Regions from separate parts of the Bradyrhizobium sp. HKCCYLRH1034 genome, predicted to be linked through region 1. Evidence: predicted binding sites of a transcription regulator. Region 1 holds the regulator's gene; each other region holds the start of a gene.
What was found. The regulator LexA, encoded in region 1, represses DNA repair genes until DNA is damaged. The targets are predictions, from matches to a motif close to TGTTCNNNNTGTGTTCNG.
Positions count from the first base shown of each region.

Region 2: the regulator LexA is predicted to act here: its motif matches at 2,551-2,568, upstream of ACQR0W_RS07690 (helicase-related protein).
Region 3: the regulator LexA is predicted to act here: its motif matches at 2,570-2,587, upstream of ACQR0W_RS15630 (DNA recombination protein RmuC).

Region 1 is NZ_JBNPUW010000007.1:338,283-343,135, forward strand. Features, by position in the region: gene ACQR0W_RS19275 (molybdopterin molybdotransferase MoeA) at 115-1,326, shown strand; gene lexA (transcriptional repressor LexA) at 1,532-2,230, shown strand; gene ACQR0W_RS19285 (hypothetical protein) at 2,505-2,945, shown strand; gene ACQR0W_RS19290 (ComEC/Rec2 family competence protein) at 3,339-4,853, opposite strand, start outside.
Region 2 is NZ_JBNPUW010000003.1:126,698-131,550, reverse strand. Features, by position in the region: gene ACQR0W_RS07705 (T6SS phospholipase effector Tle1-like catalytic domain-containing protein) at 1-111, opposite strand, end outside; gene rpmB (50S ribosomal protein L28) at 455-763, opposite strand; gene ACQR0W_RS07695 (DUF3108 domain-containing protein) at 1,379-2,155, shown strand; gene ACQR0W_RS07690 (helicase-related protein) at 2,710-4,853, shown strand, end outside.
Region 3 is NZ_JBNPUW010000006.1:31,048-35,900, reverse strand. Features, by position in the region: gene truA (tRNA pseudouridine(38-40) synthase TruA) at 1-723, opposite strand, end outside; gene fmt (methionyl-tRNA formyltransferase) at 844-1,779, opposite strand; gene def (peptide deformylase) at 1,921-2,448, opposite strand; gene ACQR0W_RS15630 (DNA recombination protein RmuC) at 2,618-3,853, shown strand; gene ACQR0W_RS15625 (AmpG family muropeptide MFS transporter) at 3,971-4,853, shown strand, end outside.

The DNA of each region.
Region 1 (4,853 bases):
GGCCCACAGCAGACGGTCAGAACGCAGGGAGCGGCCTAGGCCCTTGGCCGCGCCGTGCGCGTTCGGTTAGAAGGCGATTCATTCGATCTGCCGTCTCCGTCCGAAGGAAATCCCATGGCCCTGATGCCGGTGTCTGATGCGTTGTCCGCCGTGCTCGCCGGCGCCGAACCGCTGGCCGAGGAGCAGGTCGGGCTGGACGAAGCGTTTCACCGCATCCTGGCGCGGGACATCGCGGCGCTGCGGACGCAGCCGCCCGAGGCGATGTCGGCGATGGACGGCTATGCCGTGCGCGCGGCGGACGCCGCCCAGGCCAAGGCGCGGCTGAAGATCATCGGCGAGGTTGCGGCGGGGCGGCCGTTCGATCGCGTGGTTGGACCCGGCGAGGCGGCGCGGATCTTCACCGGTGGCGTTGTTCCGGAGGGCGCGGACGCGGTGGTGATCCAGGAGGACACGATCGCCGAAGATGGCCACGTCGTGATCACCGAGGCCGCGATCAAGGGCCGGCATATCCGGCCGGCGGGCGTCGACTTTCACCAGGGCATGGTGCTGCTGAAGTCCGGGCGCCGGCTCAGCGACCGCGACCTGTCGCTGGCGGCCAGCATGAATCATCCGGCGCTGCCGGTGCGGCGCCGGCCGAAGGTGGCGCTGCTCGCCACCGGCGACGAGCTGGTGATGCCGGGCTCGACGCCCGGCCCGGGCCAGATCGTCTATTCCAACGGCTACGCCTTGCGGGCGCTGGTGCGCAACGAGGGCGGGACCCCGATCGATCTCGGCATCGCCGCGGATACGATGGAGGCGACGATCGCCGGCATCCGCCGGGCCCGAGAGGCCAAGGCCGACATCTTGATCACGACCGGCGGCGCCTCGGTCGGCGATCACGACCTGGTCAAGCAGGCGCTCGAAGCCGAGGGCGTCGAGATGGCGTTCTGGAAGATCGCGATGCGGCCGGGCAAGCCGATGATGCACGGACGGCTCGGCGACATCAGGGTGATCGGACTGCCCGGCAATCCGGTGTCGTCCTATGTCTGCGCCCTCCTGTTCCTGGTGCCGCTGATTCGGCGGCTGCTCGGCCGCGACGAGGCCGTGATGCCGCGCGAGGCCGCCCTGCTCGGCCGCGAGCTCGGGCCGAACGATTCGCGCGAGGACTATCTGCGGGCGCAGCTCGAAGAGCGCGCCGACGGCACGCTGGTTGCGACCCCGGTGAGCCAGCAGGATTCGTCGCTGCTTGGGAATCTCGCACTCTCGCAGGCGGTGGTGATCCGGCCGGCGTTTGCGCCGAAGGCGCCTGCCGGCAGCCCGTGCGAGATCCTGCGCCTGCCGAATTGAGCCGCTTCCCCGGTAAAGCCCGGTCTGTTCATCATATTTTTAGGATTGCGGAACACACATCGAACATATAGTGTCCGTTCATGATTTGTTTTTAGTATGTTGCGGGCGACGCGATGACGGTCCGACTCCAGGGCGCTCTCAGCCGGTTTGTGCGCGAGGCGCAGCTCTTGGACTCGGACGACAACAAACCGGGGACCAGGTCGAGATGCTGACGCGCAAACAGTACGAACTTCTGCGGTTCATCAACGAGCGGCTCAAGGAAGCCGGCGTGCCGCCGTCCTTCGACGAGATGAAGGATGCGCTCGATCTGCGCTCGAAGTCCGGCATTCATCGCCTGATCACGGCGCTCGAGGAGCGCGGCTTCATCCGCCGGCTGCCCAACCGCGCCCGCGCGATCGAGGTGATCAAGCTGCCCGAGCTGTCACAGGCCGCCAACAACCGCCGCGGCTTCACCCCATCGGTGATCGAGGGCAATCTCGGCAAGGTGCGCACCAGCACTCCCGCGCTGGACGATGGCGAGCGCCCCGTCGCAGTGCCGGTGATGGGCCGCATCGCCGCCGGTACCCCGATCGAGGCGCTGCAGACCCGCAGCCACACCATCAGCGTGCCTGCCGACATGCTCGGTAACGGCGATCACTACGCGCTCGAGGTACGCGGCGACTCCATGGTCGATGCCGGCATCCTCGACGGCGACATGGCGCTGATACAGCGCAACGAGACCGCCGACACCGGCGACATCGTGGTGGCGCTGATCGACGATGAGGAAGCGACGCTGAAGCGCTTCCGCCGCCGCGGCGCATCGATCGCGCTGGAGCCGGCCAACACCGCCTACGAGGTACGCATCCTGCCGCCGAACCGGGTGAAGATCCAAGGCAAGCTGGTCGGGCTGTACCGCAAGTACTGATCGCGAATGGGATCGGTCGATGGGCGGCGGGCGCACGCGCTTTCGCCGCCGATCGGAGGCTGCCCAGCAAAATACGTCACGCGCGAATGCACCTCATGATGTGCAGCGCGGCATGCTCAAACGCTTGTGATCGGCCGCGGGCACACGCGATGCAGATCAGCGCAGAATTGCCGCGAAGCGCGCGCTAACATCACCATCGATGTCCACTCTGATAGAGGCCTGCGCCTGTCCGGGGGGAGCGTGGGTCGGCTATCTCTCAACGAGGAGCGATCCGATGTGTGACTACAGCCTCCATGCGGTTGCGTCCCGTCCCGCCAAGGTCGGCGAGACGTTGATCTCGATGACCTTCCGTGGCACCGCCACCCGCGGCTTCGCGCTGGAGAGCGAGCCGACCGTCGCAGTTTGCATGCTGCCCGGCACCGAGTTGGCCTTCGCCGAGGACGTCCGCTACGACAGCCGCTGGCTCTGGACCCGGACGATCCGCGAGCGCGTCGCAAAGTTCAACAGCATCGAGACTCACATTCCCGATCGCCATCACGACGCGATCGAATTCGCCGATGGCCGCCACGTGCTGGTGACCCAGCTCTGCGAGGGCCAGCGCGTCACCGTGCTGCAATTGCCGGTCAGCAAGCAGCCGGCGGAGCGACGCCCGGACATCGCCGAGGACGTGCCGCCTTCGCAGGCCACACCGATTCGCCGCATCAGCATCACCTGAGGGGTCTCCGCATCGGCATTTCTCTCGGTCGTGAGCGAGCTTTCGACCGTGGGAGATTTGGGTTCTGCAAGCGCAAAGTCCTCTCAGGCGAACCTCACGCCCCGGCATCGCATCGAATAGGAACGACATCCCTCGGCCGGCATGATGTGCCGGGGGAGCCTGCCGCCGTGGTCAACAAGATCGATTGGAACAAGGCCGCCGGGATCACCGAGCCCGGCTGCAATATGCTTGTGTTCGGATGGCTGACAGTCACGGCTGACGACATCGCCATCTGGCAACGCTATCCGCGCGCTGCGTTCACGCTGGCCGAAAGCCCCTCGCTGTTCGATGGACTTGGCAACATGGACCTGGCGACACCGAGTATCATCTCGGCACGTTCGAGCTGCCCGGCACTCAGTCTTCCTCGCCCTGCTCCGTCTCCGGCGGCGTCGCGTCCTGAGGCCGCACGGCCGGCGCGCGCGGCGTCAGCGTCGTGTCGAACTCGCCGGCCTCGGCGGGCGCCGGCCACCATGGGCGGTCGGTGCCGCCGGCGCGCGCCGGCGTGACGGCGAAGCTCCTGCCCCGCTGCACCAGCATCAAGGCGCCCTGCTGCCGCAGCCGCCCGCGATCGATGACGGCCGCCGCGCAGGATGACGGCGCGGCGCGCGCGGTGACGATGAGCGCGACGCGGGCGCAATCATCGGCGAGCGCCTCGGCGCGCAGGGTCAGGGCGGCGAATCGGCCGTCGGCCATTGCGACCACGCAGCCCGCCTCGTCGCAGGAGACGCCATCGGTGAGCGATGAATCCGCCGGCAGCCGGGCATCGGCGTCGGCCGCGAGCCACTCCTTGGTGGCGAACACGTCCTTGCCGATGCGCATCGCATGCAGACGCCCGTCACGGCCGCGCACCGCCACCGCGCGCCCATCGCCGGCGATCAGCACGTCGGGCAGCGGCGTCGCGGCGGCCCACACGGTGGCCACCACGAGCCCCACGGCGCCCGACCAGCGCAGCGGTGTGCGCAGCAGGCCGATCAGGATGACACCGAGGCTGGCCAGGATCAGTGGACCGATGCCGAAGGCCGGGATGCGCCCGACCGCGCCGGGCAGCGCCGCCACCCAGCGCGTCACCGCGATCATCCAGTCGATGCCGAGGCCCATCAGCGTCCACCAGGGACCGTCGAGCCCGAACGGCGCCGCCACGAGGCCCATCAGGCCGGCCGGCATCACCAGCGCCGAGACGACCGGCATCGCTGCGAGATTGGCGAGCACGCCATAGGGCGTGACGCGATGGAAATGGAAGGCGGCATAGGGCGTGGTGGCGAGCCCCGCGATCAGCGAGGCCAGCAACAGCATCGCAAGCTCGCGGCCGCCCCACAGCGCGATGCGCTGGGTGGCCGAGCTGTCCGGCGTCGCGAACAGTCTGGGCAGGCCGAACTGCACCAGCGCGACCAGGCCGAGCGTTGCCGCGAACGACATCTGGAAGCTCGGATGCACGAGCGCTTCCGGGGCCGCCACCAGCACGATCATCGCCGCGACCGCGAGCGTGCGGAAGGTGACGGCGCGGCGGTCGACCATGACCGCGATCAGCACGACGGCCGTCATGAAGAACGACCTTTGGGTCGCGACCTCCGCGCCTGAGAGCAACAGATAGAACGCCGCCGCGACCAGCGCCGCGGCCGCCGCCCATTTCTTGATCGGATGGCTGATGGTGAGGCCGGGGATCAGCGCCAGCAGCGCGCGCACGGCGAAGAATACGACGCCGGCGACGACCGCCATGTGATAGCCGGAGATCGACAGCACATGGCCGAGACCGGAGACGAACATCGCGTCGTTGACATCGGGCGTGATGGCGTCGCGCCGGCCGGTCAGCAGCGCGGTGGCGATGGCGCGCTCGTCGCCCGACAGGCGGCCGCGGATGCGTGCGTCGAT
Region 2 (4,853 bases), on a different contig from region 1:
CGGTGTCGTCTTGTCGGTCTTGCGCAGGCACCGATAAAGCTTGAGCACGTTCGAGATGTTCTCGCTGATCTCGTTGCCGGTGCCGTCGCAGCAGATGACAATATTCTTCATGGCAAAGGAATGTCCGCAATAATGCTACCGCAACGAGTGTAGAGCATCCGGCTGGTGTTGGGGAGGTCGGTTCCCTATGGCACTTCGTCTGGGTCGCTGTTGCGCGCGGCGCGGCGGACATCGCGAAGTGACTGCGGGGCGCCGTTGTACGAACGGATGGTCACCCGACCAGTCCTGCCGCCCCACGCCTGCTGCCCGTGTCCAGAGTTGTCAGTTGGTCACGGCATCCGCAAGCAAAACGGCCGGATCTCTCGACCCGGCCGTTTCGACATCTCGTTCAGCTTGAAGCCGCGCCCGTGACGCGTCCGGCTTCTGCATCAATCCTGAATTTCGGCTTGCTCTCTCAGCTCGCCTTGGCGACCGGGGCAGCGTCCGCCGCCTTCTTCTCGATGGCGCGCTTCAGCTCCAGCGCGCGCGGCGACAGGGTCGCGGCGTTGGCCTTGAGCAGATAGGCATCGAGGCCGCCATTGTGGTCGACGCTCTTGAGCGCGTTGGTGGAGACGCGCAGGCGCACGTTGCGGCCGAGTGCATCCGAGATGAAGGTCACGTTGCACAGGTTCGGCAGGAAGCGCCGCTTGGTCTTGATGTTGGAGTGGCTGACCTTGTGGCCAACCTGGGGACCCTTGGCCGTCAGTTCACAGCGCCGCGACATGGCAATAAATCCTCTCTCATCCCCGCACCCTTCGTCCGCCTATGTCGGCGGGCCGCGGGGGTCCAAAACTCGTCCAGCTCGTCTCTGGGAGATGCGGTCGTATAGGGGGGATGCGGCTTTTCGTCAAGGTTTTGAAGGCCGCAGCGAATAGAGGGAGCCGGGCCGGCGAACCCGAAGGGCGCGACCCGTGCATCCTCCTGGTCGGGCCGAAATCGCCAACCAGCAGAAAAGCAGGCGTATAATCAATAGTATAGCCGATAGTTTAGACCATATAAAGGGCGCATTCGGACGTGATGGATGGATATCCCGCGAACAGTCCGAAATGCCGGAATGGCGGCATGCTGGCGCGGTCGGAGGTTCGCGGCTCGGTTCCGGCAGAGCTGCGGATGACGGTCTGAGTGCTGTTCAGCTGCAAAGCGCTGGACAAACCGCCATTGTCGGACGGTTCGCGTTGTTTGAAGGCGTTTTTGGCTTAAGTAGCAAGGACGGCGCGTCGGATCGGTCCGGCGCTCAGGCAGGCGGATCGGTAGGATCATTCGTCACGTGACCATCATCTCGGTTCCCTCATTTCTCTCCTGTCGCCTGGCCGCGGCCGGGGCAGCGCTCTGCCTGTTGTTGCTGGCGCAAAACGCCCAGGCGCAGGCTCGGTTGGACGCTCAATACGAGGCTTCCCTGGCTGGCATCCCCGTCGGCAAGGGCACCTGGGCGGTCGAGATCGGGGATGATCAGTATGGTGCCGCGGCTCAGGGCGGCACCGCCGGCCTGCTCAAGAGCTTCTCGCAAGGATCAGGCACCGGCTCGGTGCAGGGGCGCGTCGTCAACGGCGCCCTGGTCGGCCAGAGCTACCAGGCCTCGACCACGACGGGAAAGAAATCCGAGCAGATCCGCATCAATCTGCAGAACGGTACTGTGAAGGACTTCGCCATCGAGCCGGCGCCTCCGGTCGATCCCGACCGCATTCCGGTGACGGATGCCCACAAGCGTGGCGTGCTCGATCCGATGACGGCCTCTCTGGTGCGCGTGCCGGGCAACGGCGAGCTGCTGTCGCCGGACTCGTGCCGCGGCGCTGCGCCCGTGTTCGACGGACGCATGCGCTACGAGCTCAAGCTCGACTACAAGCGCATGGAGAACGTCAAGGCAGACAAGGGTTATCGTGGCCCGGCCCTGGTCTGCGCGATCTACTTCACGCCAGTCGCGGGCTACATCCCGGACCGGCCGGTCATCAAATATCTGGCTCAGGCCCGCAACATGGAGATCTTCTTCGTGCCGATCGCCGGCACCCGTGTGCTGGTGCCGTTCAAGATGGTGATCCCGACCCCGCTGGGGACCGCGATGCTGGAAGCGACGTCGTTCATCACCCAGGCGGCGCCGCACGTCGCCAAGACCCAGTAGTGCGTCGTTTCGCTGCTCCTCCACATCGGAATCTCGTCGTTGCGGCACAGCCCCGTCAGCGGCCGTGGCGTGAAGGCCTGACGGCATGCCGTCCGCTATCGCTTGAATCCGATGGAGATTCGGGGTTCGCGCTGCATGATCTCCGGACTGACGGGCTCATGAGCTCCGATTTGTCGGGACCCCCTATCGATACTGTCTGCTGCGCGTGAATCCGTTTGACTCTTCCCTGATTCTGATTCGACTCGGGACGCGCTGAACGCGCGCCAGTTCCATCGCGAAAGCGTTGCTTGTGGAGCCCGCGAAAACTTGATCTAGTGCTGGCTTGATGGCAGAGCGCGAGATGTTGCGGTGAACGAAGCCGGAAAGCCGACGGAGTCAGCGATTCCTTCGCGATTCGTTCTCAAGGCGTTCCGAAGCTTAAGCTGCGTCACTATATGCGTCACAATGTGAGACAGGGGTCAGCATCGCAGCCTCTCCAGACACACGATCATTCCGCATCCGTCGCGCGTGAACGGCGCGCTTCCAACGCCGGCTTCGAGACCCACATTTAACGAATGGCTTTTTCGTCCTCTTCGGCTGCCTCGCCTTTCGAGCGCACGTCCGACCGCGCTCCCGGAAGCGGCGTCACCGCCGTGCTCGGCCCCACCAACACCGGCAAGACGCATCTGGCGATCGAGCGCATGCTCGCGCATTCCTCCGGCATCATCGGACTGCCGCTGCGGCTGCTCGCGCGTGAGGTCTACAACAAGATCGCCGATCGCGTCGGCAGCGAGGCCGTCGCGCTGATCACCGGCGAGGAGAAGATCAAGCCGAAAAATCCGCGCTACTGGGTGTCGACCGTCGAAGCGATGCCCAGGGATCTCGACGTGTCGTTCCTGGCCGTCGACGAGATCCAGATCGCGTCCGATCTGGAGCGCGGCCACGTCTTCACCGACCGCATCCTCAATCGCCGCGGTCGCGACGAAACGCTGCTGCTGGGTGCTGCGACGATGCGTCCCATCATCGAGCGTCTGCTGCCGGGCGCGTCGATGGTGACGCGGCCACGATTGTCGCAACTCGAATTCGCCGGTGATCGCAAGATCACGCGACAGCCGCGCCGGACCGCCATCGTGGCGTTCTCGGCCGACGAGGTCTACGCCATCGCCGAGCTGATCCGCCGCCAGCATGGCGGCGCCGCTGTCGTGCTGGGATCGCTGTCGCCGCGAACCCGCAACGCGCAGGTGGCGATGTTCCAGAACGGTGACGTCGACTATCTCGTCGCCACCGATGCGGTCGGCATGGGGCTCAACCTCGACGTCGATCACGTCGCCTTCGCGTCCGACCGCAAATATGACGGCTATCAGTTCCGCCGGCTCACGCCGTCGGAATTTGCCCAGATCGCCGGCCGTGCCGGACGCGCGACGCGCAATGGCACGTTCGGCACCACCGGACGTTGTGCGCCATTCGAGCCCGAGCTGGTCAATGCGCTCCAGAACCATGCCTTCGATACCGTGAAGGTGCTGCAATGGCGCAACTCCCGGCTTGATTTCGCGTCCTTGAGCGCGCTTCAGGTCTCGCTGGCGGTCGCGCCGGCGCATGAGGCGCTGACGCGCGCGCCGATTGCGGAGGACCTGCGCGTGCTCGATCACGCCGCGCGCGATGCCGAGGTGCGCGACATCGCTCACGGCGCGGCCGCGGTCGAGCGTCTGTGGGAAACCTGCCAGATTCCCGACTATCGCAGGCTGTCGCCGGCCGCCCATGCGGAGCTGGTGACCACCGTGTTCGGCTTCCTGATGCAGAAGGGGCGTATTCCGGACGCCTGGTACGCGGCCCAGGTCGATCAGGCCGACCGCGTCGATGGCGACATCGATACGCTGTCGGGGCGGATTGCACAGATCCGTACCTGGACCTTCGTGGCCAACCGGCCCGACTGGCTGCGCGACCCTGATTATTGGCAGGGGATTACCCGCGAACTCGAAAATAAATTGTCAGACGCCCTTCATGAACGGCTCACGGAGCGTTTCGTTGATCGTCGTACCAGTGTATTGATGCGGCGCCTGCGGGAGAACAGTGTTTTGAATACGGAAATCGGCAAGACTGGCGAAGTGATCGTTGAAGGGCACGCGATCGGCCGCCTGGATGGATTCACCTTCGCGCCCGACGCCGCCGAAGCCGGCTCGGAGGCCAAGGCCTTGCAGGCTGCTGCCCAGAAGGCGCTGGCCGGCGAGATCGAGGCGCGCGCCGAGAAGCTGTCCAGCGCGCCTGACGAGCACATCGTGCTCACCGCCGACGGCACGGTGCGCTGGACCGGCGACGCGGTCGCCAAGCTGGTCGCGGCCGACGACGCGCTGCATCCGCGCCTGCGCATCATCGCCGACGAGCGGCTGACCGGTGCTGCGCGCGACAAGGTCCAGGCGCGACTCGATCTGTGGCTGAAGACGCATATCGAGAAGCTGCTCGGCCCGCTGTTCGAGTTGTCCAAGGCCGAGGACATCACCGGCATCGGCCGCGGCATCGCGTTCCAGCTGGTGGAGGCGCTCGGCGTCATCGAGCGCGCCAAGATCGCCGCCGAGATGAAGGATCTGGACCAGCCGTCGCGCGCCACCTTGCGCAAGTACGGCGTGCGCTTCGGTGCCTACCACATCTACGTCCCGGCGCTGCTCAAGCCCGCCGCGCGCGCGCTCGCTGCGCTGCTGTGGGCCGAGAAGCAGGGCAATGT
Region 3 (4,853 bases), on a different contig from region 1:
CACGAGATAGAGGCCTTCCGGCGGGGCGACGACGCCACAGGCGGCGCGGTTGCGCGCGGCGAGCGCGGCGGCCAGATCATCGGCGGTCCAGCGACCCTGCCCGACCCACACCAGTGAGCCGACCATCGAGCGGACCTGGCTATGCAGATAGGAGCGGGCGGAGGTGAGGATGGTGATCGCATCGCCCTCCCTCACGACGTCGAGTTGATCCAGCGTCTTCTCCGGCGATTTGGCCTGGCATTCGGTATCGCGGAACGTCGTGAAGTCGTGCTTGCCGATCAGCCGCTGCGCGGCTGCATGCATCGCATCGGAATCGAGCCGCTGCGGCACCCGCCAGACGCGGCCGACCTCCAGCGCGAGGTTGGAGCGGCGATTGACGATCCGGTAACGGTAGTGCCGCCTGCGCGCGGAGAACCGCGCTTCGAAGGTGTCGGGCACGATCTCGGCGGCGAGCACCGCGACCGGGTTCGGCCGCAGATGCGCGTTGAGCGCGTCGCGCAGCTTGTCCGGGCGGAACTCCTTGGCGATGTCGCAATGCGCGACCTGGCCGGTGGCGTGGACGCCGGCGTCGGTGCGGCCCGAGCCGTGCACACGCGTGGGCACGCCGCAGGTCGCCTGCACCGCGGCTTCGAGCGCGCCCTGCACCGACGGCAAGGTCTCCTGCAGCTGCCAGCCGCAGAACGGCGCGCCGTCATATTCGATGGTGAGCTTGTAGCGGGGCATTCGGTCTATTGCTGCCGTCATCGCCCACGCAGGCGGGCGATCCAGTATTCGCCGACGTCTCGGCGCAACAATGCACGTCTCGGCGTACTGGATACCCCGCTTTCGCGGCGTATGACAGCGTTACGAAAAACGAGCACCGCGATTCAATTGGGTACCGCGCAGGAAATCCGCGGCCTTCATCGGGCCCTTGCCGGCGCGCTGCAGCTCGGTGATGCGGATCGCGCCGTCGGCGCAGGCGATGGTGAGCTGGTCATCCAGAACAGTGCCGGGCGCGCCCGCGCCGCTGGCGAGCGCGCAGCGCAGGAACTTCAAACGCACCGCCTCGCCATCGAGCGTGACCTCGCTCCAGGCGCCGGGGAACGGCGACAGGCCGTGGATGTGCCGCAGCACCGTATGCGCCGGCTTCGTCCAATCGATCCGCGCCTCCGCCTTCTCGATCTTGGCAGCGTAGGTGACGCCCTCCTCGGCCTGCTTCGTCAACGTCAGCCCGCCGCGCTCCAGCGCCGCCATCGCGCGCACCATCAGGTCGGCACCGATCCGCGAGAGGCGATCGTGCAGATCGGACGCCGTCATCGCGTCAGTGATGGGTAGACGCTCGGCCATCGCGACGTCGCCGGTGTCGAGACCGACATCCATCTTCATGACCATCACGCCGCTTTCGGCGTCCCCTGCCATGATGGCACGGTTGATCGGCGCGGCGCCGCGCCAGCGTGGCAGCAACGAGGCGTGGAGGTTGTAGCAGCCGAGTTTCGGTGCATCGAGAATCGCCTGCGGCAGGATCATGCCATAGGCGACGACAACGGCGGCATCGGCCTCATGGGCGCGGAACGCAGCCAGCGCGTCCTCGGTCTTCAGCGTCTTCGGCGTGAGCACGGGAATGCCGAGCCGGCGCGCCTCGGTCTCGATCGGCGTCGGCACCAGCGCCAGGCCGCGGCGGCCGCCGGGTTTGGGCGCGCGCGTATAGACCGCCGCGATCTCGTGGCCGTGGCCGGCGAGTTCGAGCAGGGTCGGCACGGCGAAATCCGGCGTGCCCATGAAGATCAGGCGAAGCGGCATCTGGTGGAAGATCCTGCATTGCCGAATCCTCCGCGTCATGGCCGGGCTTGTCCCGGCCATCCACGTCGAGCTGCCTGTAACGCGCGGCGCGACGTGGATGCCCGGGTCAAGCCCGGGCATGACGGAGGAGAGAGTTGATCGTTACTCGCTGGCGCGCTTGGCGGCCTTGGCGAACTTCTTCATCACGCGGTCGCGCTTGAGCTTCGACAGATAGTCGATGAACAGCACGCCGTTGAGATGGTCGATCTCGTGCTGGATGCAGGTGGCGTAGAGCCCCTCGGCATCCTCCTCGCGAACCAGCCCGTCGAGATCGGTGAAGCGCACGCGCACGCGCGCCGGCCGCTCGACCTCCTCGTAATATTCGGGGATCGACAGGCAGCCTTCCTCGTAGACCGACAGCTCGTCCGACTTGGCAACGATCTCCGGATTGATGAAGACGCGCGGCTCGCGCTTGCCTTCCCCGTTGGCGTCGGGCTTGGCCAGATCCATGGTGATGACGCGCAGCGGCTGCGCGACCTGAATCGCTGCGAGCCCGATGCCCGGCGCGTCGTACATGGTCTGAAACATGTCGTCGACCAGCTGCCGGATCTCCGGCGTGACCTTCTCGACCGGCTTGGACACCAGCCGCAACTGCCGGTCCGGCAGGATGATGATTTCTCTTAGGGACATGGCGCGCGATTTAAGCCGCGGAACCGGCGCGGTCAATGTGAGGGTGCGCGGTTAAGACTTCGCTAACCATGAATTTCAACGCCTCGTTAACCATGATTCTTAACCTGGCCTTAACCATAAATGTTCTCTCTTCGTTCGCGAGCTTGTGCGAATCGGATAGACGGGCGTGATGACCGCCGCCAGCCAGTCCCTCAATCCTGTCGTCATCATGATCGGCGACCTTCCGGTCCGCGCCAGCGATGCGCTGATCGGATTTGGCGTGCTGGTGGTGCTGCTGCTCGTGATGATCGTGGCGGCCGTGGTGCGTTCCGGCCGGCGCGGCGCCGAGCTCGCGGCCCAGCAGGCGATGCGCAGCGATGAGATCGAACATCGGTTCAGCGAGATGATCCGCGTCCAGAGCGAGGCCTCCGGCCGGGTCGACGCGATGGCGCAGCTGCTCGCCGGCCGGCAGGTTGATCTTGCCCGCAGCGTCAACGAGCGGCTCGATGCGGTGACTCATCGCGTCGGACAGTCGATGGAGCAGAGTACGCGCCACACCATGGATAGTCTGCGCGTGCTGCACGAGCGGCTCGGCATCATCGACAATGCCCACCGTGATCTCAGCGAGCTGACGACCCAGGTCACGACCCTGCGCGACGTCCTCGCCAACAAGCAGTCGCGCGGCGCGTTCGGCCAGGCGCGGATGGAGGCGATCGTGCAGGACGGACTGCCGAAGGGCAGCTACGCGTTCCAGTACACGCTCGCCAGCGGCAAGCGGCCGGACTGCGTCGTGTTCCTGCCCGACGCGCGACCGCTGTGCATCGACGCCAAGTTTCCGTTGGAAGCCGTGACCGCGCTGCATGATGCGGAGACGGACGAGGAGAAGCGCACCGCCGCACAGCGCCTGCGTACCGACGTGCTGCGTCACGTCAACGACATCGCGGAGAAATATCTGGTGGTCGGCGAGACGCAGGACACCGCGCTGATGTTCGTGCCGTCGGAATCGGTCTATGCCGAGATCCATGATGGCTTCGACGACGTCATCCAGAAAGCGTATCGCGCGCGCGTCGTGCTGGTGTCGCCGTCGCTGCTGATGCTCGCGATCCAGGTCATGCAGCAGATCATGAAGGACGCACGCATCCGCGACGCCGCCGACCAGATCCGCAACGAGGTGATCCATCTCGGGGACGATCTCGGCCGCCTGCGCGAGCGCGTGCTCAAGCTGCAGAAGCATTTCGGCGATGTCGGCGAGGACATCCGCCAGATCCTCATCTCGGCCGACAAGATCGAGAAGCGCGCCGCGCGGATCGAGGAGCTCGACTTCAGCAAACAGGACACGCCGGTGGAGTCGCCACGCATCGCGCCAGCTACGGGCACCGCGCCGGATTTGTTTCCGCTGGCGGGACGCGTGCAGGCGGGGGAGTGATTGGGTAGCTCGCCCTTGTCGCAGCTTGAATTTTGCCAAGACTGTCATCGCCCGGCTCGCGGACGATGACAGCTGAGATGGAGAGCGTTTCTTGCGCAAATCTGCTACCACCCATCCATGACCGTACCTGAGGCTTCTTCCGACATCACCGCGACCGGCGCAAAGCCCGAGGCTGCGCCAAAAGCCCCCACCTGGCGCGAGAGCATGGCCGTCTATCTGCAGCCGCGCGTGCTCGTGGTGCTGTTCCTCGGATTTTCGTCGGGGCTGCCGCTGGCCCTGTCCGGCTCGACCTTGCAGATCTGGATGCGCGAGCTCGGCGTCGACCTCGGGACCATCGGGCTATTCGCGCTCGTCGGCACGCCCTACACGCTGAAATTCCTCTGGGCGCCGCTTGTCGACGCGCTGCACGTGCCGCTGCTGACGCGCGCCTTCGGGCGGCGGCGCGGCTGGCTGGTGTTCGCGCAACTGCTGCTGATCGCCGCCATCCTGCTGCTGGCGTTGACCGACCCGGCGCACGCGCCGTTCATGGTGGCGCTGGCCGCGCTGCTGGTCGCCGCGATGTCGGCGACCCAGGACATCGTGGTCGATGCCTTCCGCGTCGAGAGCCTGCCGGAGAGTGAGCAGGCCGCGGGCATGGCGGCGTATGTCGCCGCCTACCGCATCGGCATGCTGGTCTCGACCGCCGGCGCACTGGTGGTGGTCAGTGCATTCGAGACCTCGGGGCTGACGCGTCCGTCGTCCTGGATGTGGGGCTATGTTGCGATGGCCGGATTGGTGCTGATCGGCACGATCACGGCCCTCGCGGCGACCGAGCCGGCCCAGTCGCAGCAGGCGGAGGCCGCGATGGGTGCGGACACCGCGCTCACCCGCGTGATGCATGCGGCTGCCGGGGCCTTCGTCGAGTTCCTCGGCCGACGTGATGCGCTCACGGCGCTCGCCTTCGTCGTGTTGTTCAAGTTCACCGACGCCTTCTCCGGCACGATGACCGCGCCGTTCGTGA